Regions from separate parts of the Pseudorhodoplanes sinuspersici genome, predicted to be linked through region 2. Evidence: predicted binding sites of a transcription regulator. Region 2 holds the regulator's gene; the other holds the start of a gene.
What was found. The regulator PhoB, encoded in region 2, activates phosphate uptake and scavenging genes when phosphate is short. The targets are predictions, from matches to a motif close to TGTCATNNANCTGTCAT.
Positions count from the first base shown of each region.

Region 1: a site for PhoB is predicted at 12,009-12,025, ahead of CAK95_RS07950 (alkaline phosphatase D family protein). Genes of this name have one in related genera too.

Region 1 covers NZ_CP021112.1:1,608,178-1,623,378, reverse strand. Annotated here, with positions in the region: gene CAK95_RS08025 (TonB-dependent receptor) at 1-225, opposite strand, end outside; gene hslU (ATP-dependent protease ATPase subunit HslU) at 525-1,829, opposite strand; gene CAK95_RS08015 (GNAT family N-acetyltransferase) at 1,831-2,364, opposite strand; gene hslV (ATP-dependent protease subunit HslV) at 2,354-2,917, opposite strand; gene hisB (imidazoleglycerol-phosphate dehydratase HisB) at 3,056-3,649, shown strand; gene CAK95_RS08000 (DUF2628 domain-containing protein) at 3,782-4,279, shown strand; gene hisH (imidazole glycerol phosphate synthase subunit HisH) at 4,276-4,926, shown strand; gene hisA (1-(5-phosphoribosyl)-5-[(5-phosphoribosylamino)methylideneamino]imidazole-4-carboxamide isomerase) at 5,087-5,827, shown strand; gene hisF (imidazole glycerol phosphate synthase subunit HisF) at 5,824-6,603, shown strand; gene CAK95_RS07980 (2-hydroxychromene-2-carboxylate isomerase) at 6,881-7,519, opposite strand; gene CAK95_RS07975 (DUF3551 domain-containing protein) at 7,622-7,852, shown strand; gene CAK95_RS07970 (argininosuccinate synthase) at 8,019-9,260, shown strand; gene CAK95_RS29590 (OmpA family protein) at 9,484-10,650, opposite strand; gene CAK95_RS29865 (hypothetical protein) at 10,693-11,175, shown strand; gene CAK95_RS07955 (pyridoxamine 5'-phosphate oxidase family protein) at 11,450-11,923, opposite strand; gene CAK95_RS07950 (alkaline phosphatase D family protein) at 12,158-13,738, shown strand; gene CAK95_RS07945 (alkaline phosphatase) at 13,807-15,201, shown strand, end outside.
Region 2 covers NZ_CP021112.1:1,161,900-1,177,100, forward strand. Annotated here, with positions in the region: gene CAK95_RS05795 (muconate/chloromuconate family cycloisomerase) at 1-1,102, shown strand, start outside; gene catC (muconolactone Delta-isomerase) at 1,115-1,396, shown strand; gene CAK95_RS05805 (Bug family tripartite tricarboxylate transporter substrate binding protein) at 1,411-2,385, shown strand; gene CAK95_RS05810 (2'-deoxycytidine 5'-triphosphate deaminase) at 2,459-3,568, opposite strand; gene CAK95_RS05815 (SGNH/GDSL hydrolase family protein) at 3,672-4,508, opposite strand; gene CAK95_RS05820 (SGNH/GDSL hydrolase family protein) at 4,505-5,299, opposite strand; gene CAK95_RS05825 (OpgC family protein) at 5,344-6,474, opposite strand; gene apaG (Co2+/Mg2+ efflux protein ApaG) at 6,633-7,025, shown strand; gene CAK95_RS05845 (Hsp33 family molecular chaperone) at 7,859-8,866, opposite strand; gene argF (ornithine carbamoyltransferase) at 9,015-9,947, opposite strand; gene CAK95_RS05855 (aspartate aminotransferase family protein) at 9,947-11,149, opposite strand; gene CAK95_RS05860 (GcrA family cell cycle regulator) at 11,511-12,011, shown strand; gene phoB (phosphate regulon transcriptional regulator PhoB) at 12,114-12,827, opposite strand; gene phoU (phosphate signaling complex protein PhoU) at 12,839-13,552, opposite strand; gene pstB (phosphate ABC transporter ATP-binding protein PstB) at 13,582-14,385, opposite strand; partial or broken gene pstA (phosphate ABC transporter permease PstA) at 14,421-15,201, opposite strand, start outside.

The DNA.
Region 1 (15,201 bases), 450 kb from region 2:
GGTGCCGCGATAGAGGATTTCAGGGAAGGGAGTCGGCTGCGCAGGTTCCGACGGCGTGGCGACACGGGCAGGGCGGGTCGGCGCGCGACGAATGGGGCTTGTGACGGTGATTTCCGGCAGCACTTCCTGCGCCGCGGCTACGCCGTAAAAGTCCAGTCCAAACAACAAGATGGCTGTCGATGACAGCCATCGGCGACGCAAAAGTCCCATGTGAGTAACGCCCATCCCAGAATGTTATAATATAACATTGCTGGGTCGGTAGACTCTGTCAACGGCGAAATCGGATTCGTGCATTCGTTTGCTGCAGGGCTATCAGGCGTGAGGCGGGCGCAGACGGCTTAGAAGATACGGGAATGTTGGGCGCGCAATGCAGCGCCCTTCTCGTTATCGCCCCCGCGAAGGCGGGGCCCATAACCACTGCACGGAGTATAGGTCCCCGCTTGCGCGGGGACGACCGGGTGAAGAAAGCGGGTCTGCTTAGAACATCATGTCTATCGCGTGGCGGGCCACTGCGAATCTGCCGCTCAAAGAATAAATCGGCTGAGGTCGGCGTTCCTCGCGAGATCGCCGATGTTTTTCTCGACGTAAGCGCCATCGATGACGAGCGTTTCGCCACCGCGATCGGTCGCCGTGAAGGAAATTTCGTCCAGCACGCGCTCCATCACGGTTTGCAGACGCCGCGCGCCGATATTCTCGACACTCGAATTCACCGCCACGGCGATGTCGGCAATGGCGTCGATGGCATCATCGGTGAATTGCAGCGTCACGCCTTCGGTACCCATCAGCGCGATATATTGCTTGATCAGCGAAGCCTCGGTGTCGGTGAGGATGCGGCGGAAATCCTCGCGCGTAAGCGCCTGCAATTCGACACGGATGGGAAGGCGGCCCTGTAATTCCGGCAGCAGGTCGGAGGGCTTCGACACATGGAACGCGCCAGAGGCGATGAACAGGATGTGGTCGGTCTTCACCGACCCGTGCTTGGTTGAGACGGTGGTGCCTTCGATCAGCGGCAACAGATCGCGCTGCACGCCCTCGCGCGACACGTCACCACCAACCCGGCCATCGCGCGCGGTGATCTTGTCGATCTCGTCGAGGAAGACGATGCCGTTATTCTCGACGACCTTGATCGATTCCAGCACCAGCGTTTCGGTATCGAGCAGCTTGTCAGCCTCTTCGTTGATCAGGATGTCATGCGATTCGGCCACGGTGACGCGGCGTGTCTTCGGCTTGCCGCCGAGCTTGCCGAAAATGTCGCCGATCGAAATGGCGCCCATCTGGGCACCCGGCATGCCGGGAATGTCGAACATCGGCAGTCCGCCGCCGCCCGACTGAACCTCGATCTCGATTTCCTTGTCGTTCAATTCGCCGGCGCGCAATTTGCGGCGGAAGGATTCCTTTGTCGCCGGACTCGATGTCTCGCCGACCAGCGCATTGATGACACGCTCTTCGGCGGCAAGCTGCGCGCGTGCCAGCACGTCCTTGCGCTTCCTCTCGCGTGTTTGCGCAATCGCGACCTCGACGAGATCGCGAATGATCTGTTCCACGTCGCGGCCGACATAGCCGACTTCGGTAAACTTGGTCGCTTCGATCTTGAGGAACGGTGCCCCGGCAAGCTTGGCAAGGCGACGCGAAATCTCGGTCTTGCCGACGCCGGTCGGTCCGATCATCAGGATATTCTTCGGCAGCACTTCCTCGCGCAGCTTTTCGTCGAGCTGCAGCCGCCGCCAGCGATTGCGCAGCGCGATCGCGACGGCGCGCTTTGCATCATGCTGACCGATGATGAAGCGGTCGAGCTCGGAAACGATTTCGCGGGGAGAGAAGTCGGTCATGTTATCTCGTTGCATCCGGATCATGCTGCATGATCAATACGTCGCCGGTTTGTCCGTGCAGATGGGGCAAAGGCTGGAAACCGGCCTTCATATAGGCACGCACAGCGCGCGCGTTGTTGCGGTCGGGATCGATGATGATGGTGCTATAACCCTGGTTCCGCAATCCTGCGACGAAGGCGGCCAGCGCCGTCGAGCCGATTCCTTGCGACAGTTTGTCAGGGGAGCCGATCGACAGGTCAACGCCGATCGTCTCGGCCGGTAATTCGGTCAGCCAGGGATGATCCTTGATCCATTGCTCGTTCTGGTGATGGCCGATGAACCAATACTGGATGTAGCCAACGGGATCGCCGTCCAGCGTGATCAAAAACGGGCGGGTCGTATCGCGGCCGTCCACCATATCGCGGATGAAGCCTAATTCTTCTTCGGGATCACCCCACCATTCCCGCAGATGAGGTTCGGCAAGCCACCTCCGCAGCAGAGGATAGTGGTCCGCGGCGACCGGAACGAAGCCGATCTGCTTCGCATCACACCGCATCGAGCGTTTCAACGGTCACGTTGCGATTGGTATAGACGCAGATATCGGCGGCGATATCGAGCGACTTGCGTACGGTTTCCTCGGCGCTGAGCGGGCCATCGGCCAGTGCGCGGGCGGCGGCGAGGGCGTAGTTGCCGCCGGAGCCGATGCCCATGATGCCGGCTTGCGGTTCCAGTACATCACCGGTGCCGGTCAGCACCAGCGAGACCTGCTTGTCGGCGACGATCATCATGGCTTCCAGCCGGCGGAGGTAACGGTCGGTGCGCCAGTCCTTGGCCAGCTCGACGGCCGCGCGCAGGAGCTGACCCGGATATTGCTCGAGCTTGCTTTCCAGGCGCTCGAACAGGGTGAAGGCGTCCGCGGTCGCGCCGGCGAAGCCGCCGATCACATCGCCCTTGCCGAGCCGGCGGACCTTTTTGGCATTGGCCTTGACCACGGTCTGGCCGATCGAGACCTGACCATCGCCACCGATGGCGACGATGCCGTTCTTGCGGACGGTCAGGATGGTGGTGCCGTGCCAAATGGGGCTCCGGGATGGTTCGGATGAGGACATGCGACTAAAAATCCTTTGCGGCGGCTGATTTAGGGATGAGTCAGGGTCTTTGCAAATCGCCTGCGGCAAAGGTGGCGCGAGCGAGGCACCCCTGTTACAAGGCCGCAAATCCCAAACAAAGGCCAGACCGGACGAATCATGCGCAAAGGCGAGATCAAGCGCAAAACCAAGGAAACCGACATTGCGGTCGCGGTGGCCATCGACGGCACCGGGCAATCGTCAATCGAAACCGGCATCGGCTTCCTCGACCATATGCTCGATCTCCTGGCGCGGCATTCGCGGATGGACATCACGGTCAAGGCCAAGGGCGATCTGCATATCGATGATCATCACACCGCGGAGGATGTCGGCATCGCGCTTGGCCAGGCGATGAAGCAGGCGCTCGGCGACATGAAGGGCATCACGCGTTATGCCGACGTGCATCTGCCGATGGACGAAGCCCTGACCCGCGTCGCCATCGACGTGTCGGGACGGCCCTTTCTCGTGTTCAAGGTGCCGTTCAACCGCGACAAGATCGGCACCTTCGATACGCAATTGGTCAACGAATGGTTTCAGGCCTTCGCGATGAATTGCGGCGTGACGCTGCATGTCGAGGCACTTTACGGCAGCAACGACCACCATATATCGGAGTCCTGCTTCAAGGGTCTGGCGCGGGCGCTGCGTGCGGCGCTTTCGATCGATCCGAAGGCCGCGAATGAAATTCCGTCGACCAAGGGCACGCTTGGCGGTTAGCGCATGGTCTGCTCAGGTTAGAGCGCATTTTGGCTCCGCTCATTCCCGCGAAAGCGGGAATCCAGTTGTTGTTGACTCTGGGGCCCCGCTTTCGCGGGGACGAGCGGTTGTGAGATCGAGGACAAGAACCGGATGGCCGTTTTCACCGTTCATCAGCCGCCGCTTGGCGCGTCCGAAAATATGCCCGAACCGGCACGATTCACGTTTGTGCGCGATGGTTTCTACTTCTGGGGCTTTCTGTTCTCGGTCTTGTGGATGCTGCGCCACCGTTTGTGGCTGGTGGCGGTGCTGTTCGTTGCCTTGAGTGTTCTGATCGTGGTCGGTCTGAAGTTTGTCGGTGCGCCGGCAGGCTTTCAGCAATTGGCGATCGTTGCGCTGGCGTTTCTGGTTGGCCTTGAAGGCGCGACGCTGCGACGCTGGACGCTGGCACGGCGCGGCTGGACCAATGTCGGTGTCGTGATTGCGGACAATGAGGACGAGGCCGAGCGCCGCTTCTTCGTCAATTGGCAGGCCAGGCGTCGTCCCAATGCGGCGCCACCACCGGCCAATGCCGAGCCGGTCGTGCGCATGGCCAGTCATTCCTCGCCCGGTGTGATCGGTTCCTTTCCGCAGCCAGAGCCGCCGCGATGACGACGACGATTGTCGATTACGGCTCGGGCAACCTGCATTCGGCCGCGAAAGCCTTCGAGCGTGCCGCGCGCGAGCACGAGCTTGATGAAGCCATTGTCGTCACCAGCGATCCGGATCAGATCGCAGCGGCCGATCGCGTCGTGCTGCCGGGTGTCGGCGCCTTTGCCGATTGTCGCCGTGGCCTCGATGCGGTGCCGGGCATGGTCGATGCGCTGAACGATGCCGTGCGCAAGCACGGCAAGCCGTTTTTCGGCATCTGTGTCGGCATGCAGCTCATGGCCGAGCGCGGCCGTGAATATAAGGTCACTGAAGGGCTCGGCTGGATTCCCGGCGAGGTCGATCGCATTCACCCGTCCGATCCTAGTCTGAAGATCCCGCATATGGGCTGGAACACGCTGCGCGCGCGGACATTGCACCCGCTGCTCGACGGCATTGCCCTTGGCGATGACGGATTGCATGCCTATTTCGTGCATTCCTATCAGCTCAGAACCGCCCATGAGGACGATCTGATCGCGCAGGCCGAATACGGCGGGCCGGTCACCGCGATCGTCGGCCGGGACAATATGGTCGGCACGCAATTCCACCCGGAAAAGAGCCAGAAACTCGGGCTTGCGCTGATCGCCAATTTCCTGAAATGGAAGCCGTGAACCGCACCCTCAGTGCCTTACCTCCCCCCTTGTGGGGGAGGTCGGCGAGCGAAGCTCGACGGGAGGGGGGTGCTTCTATCGTTGAAACCCCCACCCCGGTCACCTCGCTCTTGCTCGGTGCCCGACCCTCCCCACAAGGGGGAGGGTAAAGGCAAAGAACGTGATCCTCTTTCCTGCCATCGATCTCAAGGACGGCTTGGCCGTGCGTCTCGAACAGGGCGACATGGCGCGCGCGACCATCTTCAACCGCGATCCGTCCGAACAGGCGCTCGCCTTTGAAAATGCCGGCTTCGAATATCTGCATATCGTCGATCTCGACGGTGCCTTTGCCGGCAAGCCGGTCAACGGCCGTGCGGTCGATCGCATTCTCGAAGCGACCGATATCCCGGTGCAGCTCGGTGGCGGCATTCGCAACATGGCGACCGTGGAAGGTTGGCTGAAGAAGGGCGTCAACCGCGTGATCATCGGCACGGCGGCGGTGCGTGATCCGGCTTTCGTCAAGGAAGCGGCGTCGAAGTTTCCGAACAAGATCGCCGTCGGGCTCGACGCACGCGATGGCAAGGTCGCGGTGGAAGGCTGGGCGGAATCGTCCGAACTCGACGTGATCGATATCGCGCGCCGTTTTGAAGACGCCGGTGTTGCCGCGATCATCTACACCGATATCGCGCGCGACGGCATGCTGCAGGGCCTGAATCTCGACGCGACGATTGCCTTGGCTGATGCCGTTTCGATTCCTGTTATTGCGTCGGGTGGCCTTGCCTCGATCGATGACGTGAAAGCAATGCTGGAGCCGCGTGCGAAGAAGCTCGAAGGCGCCATTGCCGGACGCGCGCTGTATGACGGACGACTGAACGCCGCCGATGCGTTGGCGCTGATTCGAGCGTCGCGGACGTCATCATGACATTCAAGGTTCGCATCATTCCATGTCTCGACGTGAAGGACGGCCGGGTCGTCAAAGGCGTCAACTTCGTCGATCTGCGTGACGCAGGCGACCCGGTGGAAGCGGCGATTGCCTATGATGCCGCCGGCGCCGATGAGCTGACATTTCTCGACATCACCGCAAGCCACGAAAACCGTGGCACCATGCTCGATGTCGTGCGGCGTACGGCGGAAGCCTGCTTCATGCCGGTGACGGTCGGTGGTGGTGTGCGCACGGTAGAAGACATTCGCGTGCTGCTGCAATCGGGTGCCGACAAAGTGTCGATCAACACGGCTGCCGTAGAACGGCGCGAATTCGTGAAAGAGGCGGCGGAGAAATTCGGCGATCAATGCATCGTCGTTGCGATCGATGCGAAGAAGGTGTCGCAGCCCGGCGAAAAGGATCGCTGGGAAATCTTCACCCATGGCGGCCGCAAGCCGACCGGCCTCGATGCCATTGAATATGCAAAAGAGGTGGTCGCGTTGGGCGCCGGCGAAATCCTGCTGACATCGATGGATCGCGACGGCACGAAATCCGGCTTCGATATCGCGCTGACGCGTGCGATCTCGGATGCTGTGAGCGTACCGGTGATCGCATCAGGCGGTGCCGGCAATCTCGATCACATGGTCGCAGGCATTCGCGATGGTCATGCGACCGCGGTGCTGGCAGCTTCGATTTTCCACTTCGGCGAATACACGATACGCCAGGCCAAGGAACACATGGCCAAGGCCGGCCTGCCGATGCGGCTCGATCCCTGATCGTCATTGCCGGACGCCGTCGCCCTCTTCGGCGGCCATGTCTGCGCGTAACCAAGAAATAAGACCCCGACTCAAAAGCCGGGGCCACCGAGGCGGAGTGAAGATGGGACGTTGAAGACTCCGTCCCGGCGCGGATAAAACCCGTCAATGCCTTTCGACGTTCCTGTTCGTTTGAAAATTTCGACGCTCAGGGCGCAAACAAAAGCCCCGGGGCTGGTTCTCCCCGGGGCGTTTCGGGCGGCTATTTTGCCGCCTGCTGTCTCAAATTGTCGCGTTGTCACGACATAATGCGCCCACCGGCGTTTTGTTCCGCAAGTCGCTTGGCCCATGAAATCGCGGCTTCCAGCCTGTCATTGCCCCAGAAAAGTTCCCCGTCCTCGGTGAGGAAACTGGGGGCGCCGAAAATGCCAAGGCGCCCGGCTTCCTCGGTCTGTGTCCGAAGTTGCAGCTTGATCGGATCGGATTGCGCGAGCTCGAGGAACGAGCGGGCGGGCGCGCCCACATCCTGCAAAATCTCCCGGATCACCGTCGGATCGTCGATGCTGCGACTTTCACCAAACTGAGCATGAAATACGGCACAGCAGAATTTATCGCGCCAGGCTTCTCCCTCGCCGGCCAGCGCGACACGGGCCGCAAGCAGGCTGTTTTGAGGAAACGGTACCGGCTTTTTGAAAGGAATCGACAGGTCGGCGCAAAGCCGCTCAAGGTCGCGCCACATATAGCGGCCCTTGCTCTCGTAGATATTGAACGGCGAGGTGTCCCAGCCCTGCGCCTTGAAGATCGGACCCAGCAGGAAGGGCCGGTAGCGGATCACAACGCCGTTGCTCGAGGCCAGCCCCTGTGCACGCATGCAGGCGGGATAGGAATATGTTGATCCAAAATCGAACCAAAAATCGATGATCGGCGCTGTTGCCATCGTTCGGTCAGATGTCCTCATGCTCAATATGGAACCCGCATGTTATCCGATCGTTTCCATGGCCGGGGCATGGTTCAAGGGATTTGGCTGAAGGATGAGCCCATGCGCAAGATCACACTCATCGGGATATTCGCAATGACGTTGCCGCTGATCGCCTCTGTACCCGCGCAGGCGCAGGAATATCCTTGGTGCGCCCGCTATGATTGGACGACCTCCAATTGCGGCTTCGTCAGCTTCCAGCAATGTCTCGCGACCATCCAGGGCATCGGCGGTCGTTGTGAGCAGAACCCGCGCTATGTCCCGCCTCAGCAGCGCCGCCGCCCGCAGCGGTAAGGCTGCTCCTAGCGCACGACCGGGCAGGCCCACTCGGCAATGATGCATTGCATGCAGGGCTGTTCCGCCTATAGTCCCGCCGATTTTGGCGCGCGATGAGGAAGGCCGGGACCGGTTTTCCGTCCGGTCGCGCGCCGATCTTTTGACGCGAACGGGACGGATTTTCATGGCGGACAAGCCCAAAAAGGACGTGAAGAAGGTCGTGCTGGCCTATTCCGGCGGCCTCGACACCTCGATCATTCTGAAGTGGCTGCAGACCACCTATGGCTGCGAGGTGGTGACTTTCACCGCCGACCTCGGCCAGGGCGAGGAGCTGGAGCCCGCGCGCGCCAAGGCGGTGCTGCTCGGCATCAAGCCGGAAAACATCTTCATCGAGGACCTGCGCGAGGAATTCGTCCGCGACTACGTGTTCCCGATGTTCCGGGCCAACACGGTCTATGAGGGGCAATATCTCCTTGGCACTTCGATCGCGCGGCCGCTGATCGCCAAGAAGCAGATCGAGATCGCCGAACAGGTCGGCGCCGATGCGGTCTGTCATGGCGCCACCGGCAAGGGCAACGATCAGGTCCGTTTCGAGCTCAGCTATTACGCGCTGAAACCGGATATCACCATCATCGCGCCATGGCGGGAATGGGATCTGCGCTCGCGCGAGCAACTAATTGCCTTCGCCGAGATGCATCAGATTCCGATCGCCAAGGACAAGCGCGGCGAAGCGCCGTTCTCGGTCGACGCCAATCTTCTGCATGCGTCATCTGAAGGCAAGGTGCTGGAAGACCCGTCGCAGGAAGTGCCGGATTATGTCTATTCGCGCACCGATGATCCGGTGACCGCGCCGGACAAACCGACTGTCATCACCATCGATTTCGAAAAGGGCGATCCGGTCGCTATCGACGGCAAAAAGATGTCGCCGGCAACTTTGCTGAAGGCGCTCAACGATCTCGGCAAGTTGAATGGCATCGGCCGGCTCGATCTCGTCGAGAATCGTTTCGTCGGCATGAAGTCGCGCGGCATGTATGAGACGCCAGGCGGCACGATTCTGCTCGCGGCGCATCGCGGCATTGAAAGCATCACGCTCGATCGCGGCGCCGGCCATCTCAAGGATGAGCTGATGCCGAATTATGCCGAGATGATCTACAATGGCTTCTGGTTCACGCCGGAGCGCGAGATGCTCCAGGCGGCGATCGACAAGTCACAGGAGCATGTGACCGGTCGCGTGACGCTGAAGCTTTACAAGGGCAGCGCCTGGGTGATCGGACGCGAAAGCCCGTATTCACTCTACGATCAGGACCTGGTCACCTTCGAAGAAGGTGCGGTGGCTTATGACCATCGCGACGCCGAAGGCTTCATCCGGCTGAATGCGCTGCGGCTGCGGACGCTCGGACAGCGCAAGAAGAAGCGCGGGCTGTGATTGTCATTGTCGGGGGCGTCTCTTTCTTTCCCTCCCCCTGCAAGGGTGAGGGTCAGGGAGGGTCTCTGAAATTCTGAGATGACTCCCACTCGACTGCCGCGTTTCACTTGCGGCAGTCGACCTCCCCCTTGCAGGGGGAGGTTAAGACCGCAACGTCATTGTTGCGAACAACACCGCAAATAAAATGGCCGGGCAATGCCCGGCCATTTGCATTTGTAAACTATTACTGCGGAGGCGGTGCGCCGGCATCGAGCTGGCCCTGCTGCAGCAGCGGCGTGATGCGGCGAACGGTGACGCGGCGATTGGCCCGCTCGGGTCCGTCGCTTGGCACCTTCAATTGCTGCTCGCCATAACCCTGTGTCGTCAGGTTCTCCGGCGGGATCTGGAATTCATCCGTCAGGATCACCGCCACTGATTCCGCGCGGCGATCAGACAGCGACAGATTGTCTTCGTCGTTGCCAACCGCATCGGTGTGTCCTTCGATCAGGAACACCTCGTTCGGATTCTGCGACACGGCGCGTTTGATGCCGTCAGCAATCGGCGCAAGCCGATCATACTGATCTGGCGAAACCTCCCAGGAGCCCGTATCGAACGTGATGGTGTCGAGATCGATGCGCGGCATGCGGTTGCGGATTTCCGGGCTATAGCGGATTTCGTCGAGCGTATAGGCCCGCGGCAGCGGCTCGACCGGCGGCGCCATCAAGGCACCATAGATATATTCCGGCGGCGCGCTTTCCGCTTCGACGATGTACCGGTCGCGCGGAATCGCGAGTGCACCGAGTGCCAGCGCTGGGAGAGCGACAAAGAACGCATCCGCGCGGCGGCCTCCGCGCGGACGATTGTCGATGATTACGACTTCGCGGCCATTGACGTAGCGCGAGCGGCGGAGCAAGCGGCCGTTCGCATCCGTCACGGTGATGATGTCAACGCCATTGCGGCGTGAGACGGTGCGAATCTCGTTGCCACGGCGTTCGATGCGGGCATCGCCGCGCCGGTTGAAGCGATCATTCTCGTCACGGCGGATGAAGGTGCGGTTGCCCTCGCGGATGATGGTGCGGTCGCCTTCGCGAATGACGGTGCGATTGCCTTCGCGGCTTTCGCGGCGCTCCTTGCGCAGGTCGTCGATACGGCGTGCGCGGTCATCGCGCCTGTCGTCACGACGATCCTGGCGGGACTCTTGGCGGTCATCCCGGCGGTCTTGGCGTGAGTCCTGACGATCGTCCCGGCGGTCCTGACGCGTATCCTGCCGTTGATCGCGACCATCCTGCCGCTGATCGCGTCGCTCGTCGCGGCCTTCCTTGCGATCGTCGCGGCGATCCTGCTGCCGCTGCCGGTCATCGCCGCGCTGCTGGTTCTGCTGCTGGCGCTGCTGCTCTTGCTGCCTTTGCAAGCCTTGCTGCTTTTGCAACTCCTGCTGCTTCTGCAAGTCTTGTTGTTTCTGCGAGTCCTGGCGCCTCTGCAACTCCTGGCGCTGTTGCTGTTGCTGCTTCTGCGTGTCCTGCCGCTGCTGCTGCTGCTGTTTCTGCAACTCCTGCCGCTGTTGCTGCTGTTTCTGCTGCCTCTGCAGATCTTCGCGCTGTTGACTCTGATTTTGCCGCTGCTCCTGGCGCAGATTTTTTCGTTCCTGCTTCTGCTCCTGGCGTTGATCGCGACGTTCTTCTTTTTGGCCCTGCCGCTGATCACGACGTTCTTGCCGGTTCTCCTGCCGTTGGTTCTGTCGATCGTTTTTGTTCTTATTCTTGTCTTTATCCTTATCCTTGCTCCTGTCGCCGTCGTTCTGGGCGAGGATGATCGGCAGATCGCTCCGGTTAACGGTCTGAGCAATAGACGGATGCCCGAAGGCGATTGCAGGTATGGCGGCTCCGGCAAGGAGCAGTCCTTTAAGGCGCATCTTGATCTCGCTGTTCGTGAATGAAGTCCTTGGACATCCCATCGTTAACGAATCGCAGTTGATCTGCGTTTTAGTAAAAGCGTGATGGGCTAGAACGATGGCGGGGACGTGGCCATTTGCTTAACGGCTGTCCATCAAACCCGCCGCGGAAGGGCATTGGTGTCGCAGGGTGACCTGTTTCAAGCCAAATTCGGATGGAATCGCGCGGCGTCGATCGGACAGCGCTGGCAAGCATTGTCCCTTTATCTGATTTTGCATTGCGGGAAGAATTGTACAGTCGCTCGACGGAAATCCCTCCTCACATGGCGACTTTCCTGTTGTCGCCGAGGTCCGGCCGATTGCCGGTCATGGCGGCGACGGCCATCTTCACCGTGCTTACGACTTTACCGGGTCCTTCCCAGAACTGAGCGTCATCGGGCACGACCTTCAGCACCCGGATATTGGGATCGTCGGGCGAATCCCACCAGGCCTTGGCCGGTGTCGACCATAGCTCCTTGATCGCCGTGCGATCTGCCGAAACTTCGGCGTGCCCGGACAGCGACACGAATTTTTGGCTGCCCGGATCGGCAAAGGCGAGGCACACCTGCGGATATTTCTTGATGTCATCGTCTTTGTGGTGGCGCGCGTCGGTCAGGAAATACACCGCATTGTTCTTCCGCCGCACGAAAGCGCCCATGGGACGAGAACGAAGTTCCACGCCGTCCCAATTGGCCAGCATGCAGATGGAAATTTTCTCCATCAAATCCCACACGCGCTCCGCATCCTTGCTCATTCGGAATACTCCTTCACGCAAAGTCCATGTTAGCTCAGCGTGGCAACACGTGAGCGCAGCAAGCGTTCCGCGTGAATGCGGGAAGAGTCATCACTGTGTCGCATTCCCGTTGAGTCCCTGTCAAAGTTCAGGGGCAATGTCTGGCGCGATCGACTCTAATAAGTTGGAGCATGTTGTCCGAAAATCGCTTCGCACTTTTCGGCACCATCCTCTAGGCTCGCGCGGGATTTCTCAATGCCGGCAAGGATACGCGTGCCGCATCTCTCACGCCGGACATTTCTGGTGCGAGCGGCAAGCGCATCGTTGGTGAGCGCCGCCGGCACATTGGCGCGACCCGGTCTCAGCCGCGCAGCGGATCGGCCGGCGATCACGCATGGCATTCAGTCTGGCGACATATCGGGCGACAGCGCAGTGGTGTGGTCGCGCAGCGACCGGCCGTCGCGGATGGTCGTCGATATCGCGACCAGCGACAGCTTTCGCGACATCGAGCAGACATTGTTCGCCGATGCATTGCCGGAAAGTGACTTCACCGCAAAGCTGCTGATCGACGATCTGCCGGCGGGGCAAAACGTCTTCTATCGCGTGCGTTTTCAGGATCTTTCATTTCCGACGGTCTACAGCGATACACAGATCGGGCATTTCCGCACACCTGATACATCGCTCCGTTCGATATCGTTCACGTGGTCGGGCGACGTCGCCGGGCAAGGCTGGGGCATCGATGAAGCGCGCGGCGGCATGCGCGGCTTCGCGACGATGCACGAGAACCGGCCGGACTTCTTTTTGCATTCGGGTGACAGCATCTATGCCGATTGTCCGGTGGAAGGGCAGATCAGGCTGCCGGATGGCACGCTGTGGCGTAACGTGGTGACCGAAGACAAATCGGTGGTCGCACAAACGCTGTCGGAGTTTCGTGGCAACTACAAATACAATCTGCTCGACGAAAATCTGCGCGCGTTCAATGCGCAGGTCCCGGTGATCGCGCAATGGGATGATCATGAAGTCACCAACGACTGGTGGCCCGGTGCAACGATCAAAGACAAACATTATTCTGAAACCAGTGCGTCGCTCCTGGCGGCGCGCGGACGCCAGGCGTTCCGCGAATACATGCCGGTGCGCGAACCGCAGATGAGCGGCGACCGGGTCTATCGCAAGATCGCGTATGGTCCGCTGCTCGATGTATTTCTGATCGACATGCGCAGTTATCGCGGCGCGAATGATTACGACAAGAAGGCTGATGCAACGCCGGCCGAATTGCTGGGGCGCCAGCAAGTGGCATGGCTGAAGCGCGCGCTGACGCGCTCCAAAGCGTTATGGAAAGTCATCGCCGCGGACCTGCCGATCGGCCTTGTCAGCGCGGATGCGGTGGCCCAAAGCGATGGGCCGCCGCAGGGACGCGAGCACGAGATCGCCAATCTGCTCTCCTTCATGCGTCGCAGCGGCATCGTCAACACCGTGTGGCTGACCGCCGACATGCATTACACGGCTGCACATTTTTACGATCCCAATCGCGCCGTGTTTCAGGACTTCGAGCCGTTCTATGAATTCGTCTCGGGGCCGTTGCATGCCGGCACATGGGGACCGGCGCCGCTCGACAACACCTTCGGGCCGCAGGTGCTGTTCCAGAAAGGCTGCAGCGCCGAGCAGGGCGAGAACCTCGCACCCTGCTTCGGGCTGCAATTTTTCGGCCGGGTCGATATCGACGGCCAGAGCGGTATGATGACGGTCTCGCTGAAGGACGTAGACAATCGGACCCTTTGGTCGATCCCGATCGCGCCGAAGCGCCGCGAGCGGGCGGGGCTGCCAAAAGCAATCTGACCAAGCGCAATACGAGTGTCACAAAGCGTCCCTAGCGTCGTTCCCAAACGCGATCGAGGGCCTTAATCATGCGCCGGATTCTGCTGTCCACCGCTGCAATTATCGCTTTAATAACAAACGGTTATGCTCAAACAATATACCCGGTCGACCGGGCCGATATCCTGACCGGATCGCGCTTCGACCTCAAAGTCGAGTTTCCGGGACTGGTCACAGCGGCGGACGCGAAGGTCACGGTGAACGGCACGGATGCCGCACAGGCGCTGGGCAAGCCGGTTCAGTTCATCGAAAAAGAAGATGGCAAAGACCAGTCGTCGCTGATTTTGCGTGACGTCGCGATCGACAAGCCGGGCACATACACCATCAAGGTGACGACGCCATCGTCATCGCGTGACATCACCTGGAATGTCTACGAAACGCCGGCGCGCAAGGCAAAGAATGTCATTCTTCTGGTCGGCGACGGTTTGTCGCCCGCGCACCGTGTTGCGGCTCGTCTGCTGTCGAAGGGGATTTCGGAAGGCAAGGCCTTTGGCAAGCTGGCGATGGACGACATGCCGCATATGGCGCTGATCTCCACAGCCGGAACGGATTCGATCATTACCGATTCGGCCAATTCCGCCAGCGCTTTCGCGACAGGTCACAAGGCGGCCGTGAATGCGATGGGCGTCTATGCCGATCGGTCGGCCAATCCGTTCGACGATCCGAAGGTTGAGACGATTTCAGGCCTCGTGAAGCGCCGCAACGGCATGTCCGTGGGCATCGTCAGTAACACCGAAATCCAGGACGCAACGCCTGCGGCGATGATGGCCCATACACGCCGCCGTGCCGCCTTTGACGAGATCACCGAACAGTTTCTGGCCGGCAAGCCCGATGTGCTGATGGGCGGCGGCGCAGCACACTTCCTGCCGAAAGGCGCGCCCGGCGCGAAGCGCCGCGATGAAATCGACTATGTCGCGAAGTTCAAGGATGCCGGTTACGCCTTCGCATCGAATGCGACGGAATTGAAAGCCGTACCGCAAGGCACGAAGCAACTGCTGGGCTTGTTCAATAACGGCAACATGGATGGCGTATTGGATCGCAAATTCCTCAAGCGCGGCAGCGTCACGCGGTTTTCCGATCAGCCTGACCTGACGGAGATGACTACGAAGGCCCTCGATGTTCTGTCGCAGAACCCTAACGGCTTCTTTCTGATGGTCGAGTCCGGCATGATCGACAAATACACGCATCTGCTCGATATGGAGCGAGCCGTGTATGACACCATCATGTTGGACAATGTGGTGAAGCAGGTAAAGGACTGGGCCAAAGCGCATGGCGACGACACGCTGATCCTTGTTTTGGCTGACCACAATCATCCGGTCAGCATCGTCGGCACCATCGATGACGACATGTCGAGCACGCCGAATGTGCCGATGCGCGAACGTGTTCGCATCTACGCCAAGGCTGGCTTCCCGAACTATCCCAAGCCG
Region 2 (15,201 bases):
GACGCGCCGAGCCCACAAGCTGGCTTTCGCGACGGTGGCCGCACAGAACTATGTGATTGTCCGCGTGCACGCGCAGGGGCTTGTCGGCACCGGCGAAGCGGCAACCATCGGCGGCCCCCGCTGGGGCGATGAATCGACCGAGGCGATCAAGGCCAACATCGATACCTATATCGCGCCGGTCGTCATCGGGCAGGATGCACTGAACCTCAATGTCATCGAAGACCGGCTGGAGCGGTCGGTGCGCGGCAATGCCTTCGCCCGCGCCGCCGTTGCCATGGCGGTTTACGACCTTGCAGCGCGGGCCCGACATCAATCGGTTGCATCCTTGCTCGGCGGTCCGATGGCGACCGCGATCGATCTGGCCTGGACATTGGCGTCCGGACATACGGACAAGGATCTTGCCGAAGCGGAAGAACTGCTCGCCGCACGGCGGCATCGTCACTTCAAGATCAAGATCGGTTTCGGCGATCCCGACCACGATGTTGCGCATGTCGTCCGCCTGGCGGAGGCGCTTGCGGGACGCGCAACAATTCGTGTCGACGTCAATCAGGGATGGGACGAGCACACCGCGACGAGACTCATCCCGCGGCTTGAAGCGGCCGGCGTCGCGCTGGTCGAGCAGCCGCTGCCGCGATGGAACGTGGACGGCATGGCGCGCCTGACCGCGCAGTCCAAGCTCGCCATCATGGCCGATGAAGGCGTTGCAAGCATCCACGATGCGATCTTGCACGCCAAGATGCACGCGGCCGATGTCTTTGCGCTCAAGGTCACCAAGGCCGGCGGTTATGCCGAGACACGCCGCATCGCTGCCATTGCGCGCGCGGCCGGCCTGTCTCTCTACGGCGGCTGCATGCTGGAAACCGGCATCGGCACGGCCGGCTATCTGCAGCTTTTCTCGACGCTGGTTCCGTTCGCATGGGGCTGCGAATTGTTCGGTCCGCTGCTGATCGACGATGGCCTGACGACAACCGCGCTGGAGGTCAGAGATTTTGCCATTCACTTGCCGAGCGGACCGGGAATTGGCGTCGAACTCGACGAAGCCAAGCTCGATTTCTATCGGCGCGATCGCAACCGATCGAGCGTCTCCATTGCCGCCGAATAAGGGCCGACGACCATGCTGTTCCATGTCGAGATGACCGTAAAGCTGCCGGCGGACATGCCGAGGGACGAGGCGGACGCGCTCAAGTCGAAAGAGAAGGCGCTGGCGCAGCAACTGCAGCGCGATGGCAAGTGGCTGCACTTATGGCGCGTGGCAGGACGCTACGCCAACGTCTCGATTTTCGACGTCAACGATAATGACGAGTTGCACGCATTGCTCTCGTCCTTGCCGCTCTGGCCTTTCATGGACGTCAAGGTTGTTCCGCTCGCACAGCATCCATCTGCCATTAAAAACTGATACAGGGAGAGACCATGGACTTGATCAATCGACGCAATTTCATTGCCGGTGCAGGCGCGGTGACCATCGCGCCGCGTGCGGCATGGGCTCAAACCTTTCCCAGCAAGCCGCTACGCCTTATCGTTCCGTTCGCGGCGGGCGGCGCCGCCGATATCATCGGCCGCACGGTCGCCGACGGCATGGGCCCTCTCATCGGGCAGCAGGTCGTGGTGGAAAACAAGCCGGGTGCCGGTTCCAATCTCGGCATCGACACGATGGTGAAATCCGAGCCGGACGGTTACACATTTGCCCTGGCGTCGATCGCGGTCGCGGTGAATCAGTTCCTCTACAAATCCATGCCATACGATGCCGTGAAGGACCTGGCGCCGCTGACCCTGGCACTGGAAACACCGAATGTGGTGATCGTTCCGAAGGACTCGCCCATCAAGTCCATTGCCGACCTGATTGCGGCCGCAAAGACAAAGAGCGGCGGCCTTTCCTATGCGTCGGCCGGCGTCGGCTCCTCTCTGCATCTCGCCGCGGAGCTTTTCATGCAGAAGAGCGGAATTTCGCTTGCGCATATCCCTTATAAGGGCAGCAATCCTGCCTTGACCGATCTGATCGCTGGCCGGGTCGACGTCATGTTCGACAATCTGTCGACGGCTCTTCCGCAGGTGGAAGGAAACACGGTGCGCGCCATCGCCGTCACGACGGCGAAGCGCGTTGCCAGCTTGCCCAACGTGCCGACGATTGCCGAAGCCGGCGTTCCGGGTTACGAAATGGCCAATTGGTGGGCCTTTTTCGCGCCCGCGCGCACACCAGCTCCTGTCACGGCATTGCTCAGCGAAAACATTCGCAATGTCGTCAACGGCGACGCCGCGAAGAAACGATTTGCCGATATCGGCGGGACCGTGATCGCTTCAACGCAGGAATCCCTCAGCCATCGCCTCGCTGCCGAGATCGCAAAGTGGGGGACCACCATCAAGACCACAGGCCTTACGCCGACGTAAGGACCTCATAACCAACCTACAGGCCGCGCCTATTGCGGACGCCTGTAGGTTGGCTCGGCGGCTCGCACAGACGCTAGCTGCTTCGAAAGTGTTTCGATAATTTCAGGCCCTGCGCCTGATAATTCGAGCCGATGCCCTGGCCGTAGAGCGTTTCCGGTCGCGCCATCATCGTCTCGTAGACGAGACGGCCGACGATCTGGCCATGTTCGAGAATGAACGGCACTTCGCGCGAGCGCACCTCCAGCACCGCGCGCGAGCCGCGCCCGCCGGCTCCGGCATAACCGAAGCCGGGATCGAAGAAGCCCGCATAATGGACGCGGAATTCGCCGACCAGCGGATCGAACGGCACCATCTCGGCGGCGTAATCCGGCGGCACCTGCACCGCTTCCTTCGAAGCGAGGATGTAGAATTCGTTCGGATCGAGAATGAGACTGCGGTCGGCGCGGGCGCTCATCGGCTCCCAGAAATCGCCGACGCTGTAGCCGTTGCGCAGATCGACATCGATCAGACCGGTATGACGTTTGGCTCTGTAGCCGATCAGCCCGCCGGCGAAGTCACCCGACAGATCGACACCGACCGCAACACCGTCATTGAGATCTGCGTCATCAGCATCGACCAGCCGCTCGCTGGCATGCAGCGCCCGCAATTGCCCGGCATCGAGCAGCGTATCGCCGCGTCGGAAACGGATCTGCGACAGCCGTGAGCCTTGCCGCACCAGCACCGGAAAGGTGCGCGGCGAAATTTCCGCATAGAGCGGCCCCTGATAACCGGCCGCGACCTGATCGAAACCGCGCGAATGATCGGCGATCACCCGCGTGAACACATCGATGCGGCCGGTCGAGCTTTTCGGATTGGCGGTCGCGGAAATATCGGCTGGCAGCGACAGGCTTTCCATCAGCGGCACGATATAGACGCAGCCGGTTTCCAGCACCGCGCCATCGGCCAGCGGGATCGTATGCAGGTGAAGATCCTTGATCCGCCGCTCGACGGTGGCGCCGGGGCCGGGAAGAAAGCTCGCGCGCACCCGATAGGCGATTGGCCCGAGGCGCAGATCGAGGCTCGCCGGCTGCACCTGATCCTCAGCAAACGGCGCCGACGGCAGGATGTGGCCAGCCAGCGTCATCTCCGCGATCATGCGGTCGGTCAGGATGCCGTGTTCGGCGCTCGCGAAAGTGGGTGCCAAGCCGCCCGCCTCCCTTTCAGGTCAGAAGCGTCTAGAGCAGAGCGGGTGCGGCGGAAAGCCGAGAGGCCGAGAAAAGCCCAATTATCCCAGCATTTTGTGATGCTCACCGCCGTCCGGCGCTGGCCGTCAGGCTGGTGCGGGTCGCGGCTTCGGCAATGGCCCCGCCGAGAAGCTTGGCGACGCAGGCATAGCTCCAGTCGTTCATGTGCAGGTCGTCCGGCGAGATGAAGGCCTCGAACGGCAGCCGGGCGACATTGCGCCAGTGGCGCATCACCGCAAAGCGCTGGAACAGATCGACATTCTGGGTCTTGGCCGTGATCGCCAACAGATGCACCATCGCATCGGTCTCTTTCTTCGCCACCACCATCGGCGCGAATTGCGGATCGATCAGGACCACATCGGCGCCCGACGTCTTCATGCGCTTCAGGCCTTCAAGGATCTGCGCATTGGTCGCGCCCATCGGCGCATCGCGCAGCACCGCGTTGGTGCCGACCTGCCAGAGGATCAAATCGGGCTTTTCCGACAGCACTTCCGCATCAAGACGCAGCAGCATGTCGGGGGCTTCCTCGCCATTCGCGCCGCGATTGACCACCGTGATCGGCTGGCCCGGAAAACGTTCCTTCAACTCGACCGCAAGACGGTTCGGATAGGACTTGTCCGGCGAACTCGCAAAGGCACCGGCCGTCGATGATGAGCCGAAGGCGACGATCTTCACCGGCTCGCCGGCGGCGATGCGCTTCCCCGTGCGGGCCAGCGGGTTCATCAGCCGCGTCATGTCATCAGGTGCGGAGCAGACCGGCGCGGGAGCCGCTTGCGTCACAGGCGCAACCGGCGCGGGCGTTTTATCCTCCGCCTGCGCAACACTGGCGATCGTCGCGGCGCAGGCCGCAGCCATCGCCAATGTTGGAAGACAAAAAGGGCGCAGAAGAGACATCGTCATTGCGTCGGCCTCGTTTTGATACCGTCGAGATCGGCGGCTTCAACCACAAGCGAGGCCAGCGCGCGGCCAAGGCAATCATGGACCTTGTACGCGGTTGCGACATCCTTGGTGGCAAGGTTGAGATCGAAATTTCCGTTGTCGTTCCAGTAACGCATGATCTCGCGGCGATCGAACAGCGGCACGTCGCGATCGCGCGCCACGACACGCATGATGTCGGCGTAATTGCCGAGCGCGATCATGGTCTCTGTGCGCGGGCTATATTGCATGTTCATCAGGATCAGGTCGGCGCCGCTCTCGGCGATATGGTCGATGCCGTCATCGAGAGAGGCGCGAAAGCTTTCCGGATCGACGCCGCGGATCGCATCGACGGTTCCGGTCTGCCAGATCACCAGATCGGGTTTCTTTTCAGCCAGGACTTTCTCCAGACCCTGTGTCATGTCGGCTGCGGTCAGCCGGGATTTCGCCAGGGCGATCACCTTGATCGCGACATCCGGGAACCGCTTGTGCAGCAGCTCTTCCAGGCGGCCCGGATAGGATTTGTTGGCGCCGTCCGGTCCCGGCAGCACCGAGGAGCCCGATCCCAACACCAGGATTGTGAGCTTCTTGTGCTCTTCAACGGCCTTTTTGACGTGATCGAGCCTGGCGTCGCCAAACAGGATATAGCCGGGAACCTCGCAGGGATCGCTCTCCGGTGACGGGAATTCGGGCAACGGAAGCATGTCGGTCTGCGCGTGAACGGGAACCGCCGCCGCGACGACCACTGCCAGAAGCCCAACAATCACAGCTCTCATTCCCCCGCCTCCTGCGAGGTCCGTGCCAGGTCAGCCAAAAAGGCTTAACCCGAACGCGCGACGGCTTTTCGACCCGTGGCATTCTTGTACCACGATAGCATCCAGGCCACGGCAATCATTATTAAAATGCCTAACACACTGACTGCGATCTGCATCGGAATCCCCGGGGAAACTTCAACCTTTACGAAATGAGCCGCGAAGGCCAAAAAGACGCCCAGGCAGAAGATTTCCAGCGAGTGCTGCCCGCACAGGATCGCCGGCCGCAACCAGGGGGATGTCAGAGGGGCCCAGTCCCGCGGAACGAAGTAAAGGGTCACAGTGGCCAAAGCGAGGAAATGCGCGAAGCGCAGCACGTCCAGATTGGTCTTGTCGATCGGATAGATATGTTCCGCGAGCCACCGTGGCACATAAGGCGCCAGCCCGGGAATATGCCACGTCAGGGTGATGCAGAAGGCAAACAGGAGGTAAGCCACGGCAACGGCAAGCGTGATGCGCGAATGCACAAGACCATGCAACCTTGCCGCGCCGCCAAGCGCGCACCATGCACCGAACACGAAGAGAAGTTGCCAGGCGAACGGATTGAAAAACCATCCGCCGCCCGGATAGGCCGGCAGGTTCCAGCCGAATTGCCAGGCCAGCACGTAAAGCAGCACCGACAGGGCAAGCGCCAGCGTGCCGTTTCGCAGCAGCAGCCACAGCACCGGCGGAAACGTCGCCATCAGCACGATGTAGAGCGGCAGCACATCCATGTTGACGGGCTTGAATTTCAGCATCAGCGCCTGAATGAGAATGATGTCAGGCTGCTGCAGGAACTCCAGGATATTCATTTCTTCCGCATAGAGCGGATTCTGGAAACCACGCGCCACATAGGCGATCTGGCCCATATAGATCACGAACAGGAAGATATGCGCGACATAGATCTGCCAGGCGCGCTTGAGGATGCGTGCGCTCGACACCACAAATCCATAGTCGCGCATCGCGCGGCCGTAGACGAAGGCTGCGGTGAAGCCGGAAATGAAGATGAAGATTTCCGTCGCGTCGCTGAACCCGTAATTGCGGATCGTGATCCAGGCGACGATGTTCGATGGAATATGGTCGAGATAGATCAGCCACAGCGCAAGGCCGCGAAACAGGTCGAGCCGCAAGTCGCGGTCGGTCGGGATCGCTGGATCCATCAGGCGCGTCGTTCCGAAAGTCGGGAGGGTTTGGCTGGACATTTGCCGAGGCCATCGCCGGTTGCAAGCCACGAATTGATACTGGTATTTGTAGAAAAATCTTCGCCGGATTTAAGGTCTCATAGAATGGCGGATCTCTGGCCCAGGGACTTGGCTTCATGTACCGCGCCGTAACACGCAATATTGAAGTCACGGTATCGCCCCGTTTTCTGGCCGACCGCTCCGCGCCGGACAAGGGACAATTCTTTTGGGCCTATACGATCGAGATTACCAATAACGGCGGCAAGACCGTGCAACTGAAGACGCGCTACTGGCACATCACCGATGGGCAGGGCCGCGTGCAGGAGGTCCGTGGTGCGGGCGTCGTGGGCGAAGAGCCGGTGATCGAGCCCGGCAAGAGCTTCGAATATACCAGCGGTGTTCCCTTGCAGACGCCGTCCGGCTTCATGGTTGGCCGTTATGGCATGGTGACCGAGGATGGCGAGCGTTTCGATATCGACATCCCCGCCTTCTCCCTCGACTGCACACATGCCTCGCGCACGATCAATTGAGAAGGCAGGTCATCGCTCTGGATGACGCTAGATCACGATGATTTTGGATCGAATCGACCCAAAATCATAAACGTGATCGATTCTAATACGTTAGAGCATGATGTCGTCCGAAAACCGCTTCGCACTTTTCGGCATCATGCTCTAGGGCAGCAAGGTTGGGCCGCATCGAAAACCAAGAGTACAGCGATGTCCGGGCACATAGACAAATCGTGGCTCGTCTTTCGCAGCATCGAAAACAGCGACCATGACCGGTGTGTCGATCTCTTCCAACGGCCTGACGGCACCTTCGGATTCGAAGAGTTTCGCCGCGACGTTGAGGACGTGGGAGAGTGGACGCCTGTGCAATACTATTCAGACATCGCATATCCAACGAATGATGCAGCATTGAACGCAGCCATTCATGTCATCCCATGGTTGGGCGAGGCCATCAAAAGCCGACATTAAAACGAAGCGCGTCGTACCTTGGCCGGCTCATGCGATCTCGACAAGGGAATAGCTGGTGCTACGCCCGCCAGCCGCGTCTCGTTTCAGAATGTTCTTTCTGATGAGATCCTCGATATCGCGCTTGCCCGTGGGTCGCGGCCGAATTGAGAAGGCGGGCCAGCGTAGTAATTCACCCTCCCACTGAAGTCGCGTGCACGCGACTTCAGGTTTGCTGACTACGCAAGTCGGAAACATCCGACTTGCGTAGGGGGAGGGTGAAGGAAGGCAGGCGCAAGTTTTTCCCCGCATAAATTGCGGAGATCAATCGGCGTAATCTCCGCACCACCGCGCGGCCTTATCCTTTGAGATGCACGTCGTGCGCTCCTCAGGATGAGGGCGGATTAAGGGAACTACTGCGCCCCGCCCCCATTCGCACCGACCTCATCGGGCGCGAAATCGTAGGTGCGATTGCAGAACTCGCAGGTCACCGCGATCTTGCCGTCTTCGACCATGTGGTCGCGATCATCCTGCGAGAAGCTCTTGAGCATCGCTTCGACGCTGTCGCGCGAGCAGGAGCATTGCGCTTCGACATTGGCATTGTCGAAGACGCGCACGCCGCGCTCGTGGAACAGGCGATAGACCAGCCGCTCGGTCGACAGATCGGGATCGATCAGCTCGATATCCTCGACCGTTTCCACCAATGCCTTACCTTCGACCCAGGCATCGTCTTCCTCCGCCGTATGGATTTCCGCGCCTTCCGGCGCATCGCCCGGATCGAGATCGGGCACACGCATGCGGTCCTCCGACTTCGGCAGGAATTGCAGCATGATGCCGCCCGCGCGCCAGCGATGCGTCGCTCCGTTGTTGCCGGAGCGAAGCTCCTCCGCAACGGCAAGCCGCACCCGTGTCGGGATCTGCTCCGAGCGCATGAAATACTCATGCGCGGCATCCTCAAGCCCGCCGCCATCCAGCGCGACGACGCCCTGATAACGGTTCATGTCGGCACCCTGGTCGATGGTCATTGCCAGATGGCCTTTACCGAGCAATTCGCCAGGCGAATCCTTGCCCTCGGCGATGGCTGCATCGACGCGCGGGCGATCGAATCGCGCACAGGCACGAATGCGCCCGCCAGTCGCATAGTCCACGACCAGCATGCGTACCGGTCCATCGCTCTGGGTCTGCATGATGAAACGACCGTCGAATTTCAACGACGAGCCGAACAGAGCCGCGAGCGCGATGGCTTCGCCGAGAAGCTTCGACACCGGCAGCGGATAATCGTGCCGCGCCAGGATTTCATCGACCGCAGGTCCCAGCCGGACCACGCGGCCGCGCAAATCCAACGCCGCCACTTCGAATGGCAGGATGGTGTCGTCGATTGATTGGGGAGACGGTGTGCGGGTCGGGATGTCGATATTCATGGAGCGCATGCCGGAAGTTGAAACAGAGATATCCGCTGCGCGAAGCCACTCGCGCCAGCGGGTCATGGACGTGCGGACGGCACCAGGTTCGGATAAAGCAAAAAACGATCACGACGACTTTGGGGCAAGGCCCAAAATCGTCGCGGAATTACCGAATGGTGGCGTTCAGGCACCAAGTAAGGATGCCCTTCTGCGCATGCAAGCGGTTCTCCGCCTCGTCGAAAACCACCGATTGCGGACCGTCCATCACCTCATCGGTCACTTCCTCGCCACGATGGGCGGGAAGGCAATGCATGAAAATGGCGTCGGGATTGGCTTTCGCCATCAGCCGGGCGTTGACCTGATAGGGCTGCAAAAGGTTGTGCCGGTTGGCCTTTGATGCCTCGTCGCCCATCGACACCCAGGTATCGGTGACGACGCAATCGGCGCCTTTGACCGCTTCTTCGGGATCGGTGCCGATATGGATCGCCGCACCGGAACTTTCGATCCAGTCCAGCAGCCATTTCTGCGGCGCCAGTTCCGGCGGGGTCGCCACATTGAGGCGGAAATCGAACCGCTCGGCGGCATGCATCCACGAGACCAGCACGTTATTGGCATCGCCGGTCCAGGCGACGGTCCTGTTCTTGATCGCACCGAGATGCTCTTCGAAGGTCATCACATCGGCCATCACCTGGCAGGGATGCGACCGTCTGCTCAGACCGTTGATCACCGGCACGGTTGCGTATTCCGCCATCTCGGTAATGAGATCGTGCTCCAGCGTGCGGATCATCACCGCATCGACGAAGCGCGACATCACCCGCGCCGTATCGGGAATGGATTCGCCGCGGCCGAGTTGCATCTCCGCCCCGGTCAGCATGACCACGTCACCGCCAAGCTGCCGCATCGCGACCTCAAACGAGATGCGCGTACGGGTCGAGGGCTTGTCGAAAATCATGGCCAGAGTCTGACTGGCCAGCGGACGCTTGGCTCTCGTGCCGCCTTTCGATTTCTTCATGGCGCGCGCGGACGCGATAATCGCCCGCAGATCGGCCGACGGGACATCGATCAGATCGATGAAGTGGCGAAGTTTGTGCTTGGCCATCACGATGCAACCTTGTTGGCTGATGGCTGATGGGCGGTGAGGCGTGTACAGGCCCGGTCGATCATGCCGATGGCTTCGGCAATGTCGTCCTCGCTGATGATCAGCGGTGGCAACAGACGCACCACGTTATCGCCGGCCGCGACGGTCAGCAGCTTTTCGGCGCGGCAAGCGGCGACAAGGTCGCCGTTCGGCACGACGCTGCGCAGACCGATCAGCAGACCTTCGCCGCGCACTTCGGAAATGATCGACGCATGGCGATCCTTAAGCTCCGCCAGCCGCTGTTTCAGCAGCAGCGCCATCTTGCGCGAATGATCGAGGAAGCCGGGCGCCAGCACGACATCGAGTACGGCATTGCCGACACGCGTCGCCAGCGGATTGCCGCCGAAGGTCGAGCCATGCGTGCCCACGGTCATGCCCTTTGCCGCTTCGCTGGTCGCAAGGCATGCGCCGATCGGGAAACCGCCGCCGAGCGCCTTGGCCAGCGCCATGATGTCGGGAGAAATGCCGCTGCGCTGATAGCCGAACAATTCGCCGGTGCGGCCGAGACCGGTCTGCACTTCGTCGAAGACCAGCATCAAACCGTGCTCGTCGCACAGCTCGCGCATCGCCCGCATGAATTCACCCGGGACGACGCGCACGCCGCCTTCGCCCTGCACCGGCTCCATGATGATCGCCGCAGTTTCCGGCGTGATCGCCTTCTTCACTGCGTCGAGATCGCCGAAGGCAACCTGTGTGAAGCCGCCGGCCACGGGGCCGAAGCCTTCAAGATATTTCTGCTGGCCGCCGGCGGCGAGCGTCGCCAGCGTGCGGCCATGGAAGGCGCCTTCGAACGTAATGATGCCGACGCGTTCGGGCTGGCCATTGGCCGCATGGAATTTGCGCGCGGTCTTGATCGCCGCTTCCATCGCCTCCGCGCCGGAATTGGCGAAAAAGACCACATCGGCAAAGCTCGCGCTGCACAGACGCTTGGCGAGCTTTTCAGCCTCCGGCATCTGGAACAGGTTCGAGACGTGCCAGAGCTTGTGAGCCTGGTCGGTCAGCGCTTCCACGAGGACAGGATGCGCATGACCCAGCACATTGACGGCAACGCCGGACGAGAAATCCAGATAGCGCTCTCCCGTCGTGGCCGTGAGCCACACCCCTTCTCCCCGCTCAAAAGCGAGTTCGGCACGGGCGTAAGTCGGCAGAAGATGTGAGAGCACGGCGATGGTCCGGCAGAATTTGCGTCCCAAGACGCAGAACAAAAACGAAATATGCCGCCCCGGCGGGCGGCACTTATGCACATTCTAGGTGTGCTCCCCCCGCTGTCAACACACGCGAACGGTAATGCAATGCCGCATTTCGTTGAATAAAGCGAGGAAATGAACACCTTTATGGGGATGTGGCTTCGCGGACTCTTGCGGCCGAGTCCAGCCATCTTGTAGTGTCCCATCTGTCGGATACGACATCTCGTGCGGCGGACCTAAATTCAAATCTACCAGTGGTGTGCGTAGCGTCGGCGGCTTTGCGCTGCCCGATGAGGGATTCGGATTCCGCGAACACCATGCTGACAGGAGAGGCTCAATGACGTGGACGGACGAACGGGTCGAGCAACTCAAAAAGCTCTGGTCGGATGGCCTTTCAGCCAGCCAGATCGCGGCGGAACTCGGCGGAATTACCCGGAATGCGGTGATCGGCAAGGTCCACCGTCTCGGGCTTTCCGGACGGACAAAGGCGCCCTCGGCCAGCGCGCCGCGGCCGCGCAAGCCACGAACGACCCATATGCTGAGGGTCGCAAGACCCGTGGTCCGGGGGAATACGGCCCTGGCGCATGCCTACGCCTATGACTACGAAGTCGAGCCCGAACAGGCGCCGGTCGAAAATGTCGTTCCGATGGGCCAGCGCCGCACCTTGCTCGAGCTCAACGAACAGACCTGCCGGTGGCCGATCGGCGACCCCGCGACCCAGGACTTCTATTTCTGCGGCGGCCATGCACTGACCAGCCTGCCCTATTGCGCCTATCACTCGCGCATCGCCTATCAGCCGCCGGCGGCGCGGCGCGACAAGCGGCCGGCCCATCGCTGAGCATCGCGGCGGACGAGCAGACGAAAGAAAACGCCCCGGACCACAATCCGGGGCGTTTCTTTTTCAGATCATGCGGGTTCAGCGATAGCGCGGATCTATCGATCAGCTCGCCTTGCCGAAGCGATCGTCGATCGAATAGCCCGAGCCACGCACGGTCCGGATCGGATCGCCGTCACGGCCGCGATTGAGCGCCTTGCGCAGCCGACCGACATGCACATCGACCGTGCGTTCGTCGATATAGACTTCGCTGCCCCAGACGCCGTCGAGCAACTGCTCGCGCGTGAAAACGCGGCCCGGACGCTCCATCAGAAATTCCAGCAACCGGAATTCCGTCGGCCCAAGATCCACATCACGGCCACCACGCGAGACCCGCTTCTTCACCCGGTCAAGCTCGATCTCGCCGAGCGTCAGAATATCGGCCAGCCGTTCCGGCCGGGACCGGCGCAGCAGGGCGCGAATACGCGCCACAAGTTCCGGCACCGAAAACGGCTTGGTGACGTAATCGTCCGCACCGGTCGACAGACCGCGCACGCGCTCGCTCTCCTCGCCGCGCGCGGTCAGCATGATGATCGGCATCGACTTGGTTTCAGGGCGCGTCCGCAACCGCCGGCACAGCTCGATTCCCGAGAGACCCGGCAACATCCAGTCGAGCACGACAAGGTCTGGCGTGCTTTCCCGCAGCCGCGTATCGGCATCGTCGCCGCGGGTCACGGTTTCGACCTCGTAACCCTCGGTCTCAAGATTATAGCGCAACAGGAGAGAAAGCGGTTCCTCGTCTTCGACAATCAGGATGCGCGCATTCGGTCCACTCATCATCAGCGTCTCATTCAGCCTTGGATGCCGACGGGCGCAAAGCTGGTGGTGTCGGCTTTCGGACGTTCGAGCGTCAACGGCTCGCCCTTCATCATGTAATGCACCGTCTCGGCGATATTGGTCGCATGATCGCCCATCCGCTCGATATTCTTGGCCGAGAACAGAAGATGGATGCAGAAGGTGATGTTGCGCGGGTCTTCCATCATATAGGTCAGCAATTCGCGGAACAGCGACACGCACATCGCATCGATTTCCTCGTCACGCTTCCACACCTCCATCGCATCGTCGATGTTGCGGGCGGCATAGGCATCCAGCACCCGCTTGAGCTGGGTCAGAACCAGCGTGCCCATATGTTCGACGCCGCGGATCAGCTTCAGCGAGGGGTATTCGCCATTGAGATCCAGCACCCGCTTGCTGATATTCTTGGCCAGGTCGCCGATCCGCTCGATCTCGTTGGCGACGCGCATTGCGCCGACGACCTCGCGCAGGTCGACCGCCATCGGCTGGCGGCGCGCAATCGTCAGAACCGCCTTTTCCTCGATTTCCCGCTGAAGGGTGTCAACCTGCTCGTCCGATGCGATCACCTTGAGCGCCGTGGTCGTATCCCGGCGCGTCAGAGCGTGAACCGACTCGGCAATTTCCTTCTCGGCGAGGCCGCCCATTTCGGCGACCATGCGATTGAGTTCCTGCAGGTCGGCGTCGAAGGCCTTGGTAATATGGTTAGACATTGTCTCGTCCTCGCTCTTGCAGCGGCCGGTCAGCCGAAGCGACCGGTGATGTAATCCTGTGTCCGACGATCATGTGGTGTCGTGAAGACCGTTTCTGTAGGGCCCTCCTCCACCAGATTGCCGAGATGGAAGAAAGCGGTCCGCTGCGATACGCGGGCGGCCTGCTGCATCGAGTGGGTCACGATGATGATCGTGAAGTTCTGCCTCAATTCGTCGATCAGCTCTTCGATACGCGCGGTCGCGATCGGATCGAGCGCCGAACACGGCTCGTCCATCAGGATCACTTCCGGACCCACAGCGATCGCCCGGGCGATGCAAAGACGCTGCTGCTGACCGCCGGAAAGCCCGGTGCCAGGATCGGACAAGCGATCCTTCACCTCTTCGTAAAGACCGGCCCTTTTCAGACTGGCGGTGACGATTTCGTCGAGATCGGCCTTCGAGCGGGCCATGCCGTGAATGCGGGGACCATAGGCCACGTTCTCGTAGATCGACTTCGGGAACGGATTCGGCTTCTGGAACACCATGCCGACACGCGCACGCAACTGCACAACATCGAGGGATTTGTCATAGATATCGAGATTGTCGATCTCGATATTGCCCGTCACCCGCGCCGACGGGATGGTGTCGTTCATGCGGTTGATGCAACGCAGGAAGGTCGACTTGCCGCAACCCGACGGTCCGATGAATGCCATCACCGAGCGCTCGGGAATATCGACACTGACATCCTTCAAGGCGTGCTTGTCGCCGTAATAGACGTTGACGTTGCGTGCGACCACTTTGGCCGGCGCCTTCGCAGCATCGGCCACAACAGCATCGGCTGCGGGTTTAACCATGGCATTCATAGCCAGCATCTCCAACTCCCGATTTCTTACCAGCGCCGCTCGAAGCGTTTACGCAGGATGATTGCAGTACCGTTCATGACAAACAGGAAGGCCAGAAGCACCATGATCGCAGCGGCGGTGCGCGCCTGGAAACCGATTTCCGGCAAATCAGACCACAGATAGATTTGAACCGGCATCACTGTCGCAGATTGAAAGATGCTGGTGGCAGGCTCGACGATGAACGCGACCATGCCGATCATGAGGAGCGGCGCAGTCTCGCCGAGCGCATGCGCCATGCCGATGATCGTGCCGGTCATGATGCCCGGCATCGCCAGCGGCAGAACATGGTGGAAGATCGCCTGCTGTTTCGAGGCGCCAATGCCGAGGGCAGCCTCCTTGATGGAGGGTGGAACCGCCTTCAAGGCAGCACGCGATGCGATGATGATCGTCGGCAGCACCAGCAGCGCCAGGACCAGGCCGCCCACCAATGGCGCGGAGCGCGGCAGTCCGAAGAAATTGAGGAATACGGCGAGGCCCAGCAGGCCGAACACGATCGAAGGCACCGCAGCAAGATTGTTGATGTTGACCTCGATGATTTCGGTCAGCCAGTTCTTCGGCGCGAATTCTTCCAGGTAGATCGCGCCAGCGACACCAAGCGGAAGGCACAGCACCAGCGTCACGAGCAGGGTCAGCGCCGAACCCACAAGCGCACCCCGAATACCCGCCAGTTCCGGCTCGCGGCTATCGCCGGAGGAGAAGAACCGCCAGTTGAACTGGCTCTGGACAAGACCTCTTTCCTTCAGCACATCGAGCCAAGTCACCACGCGG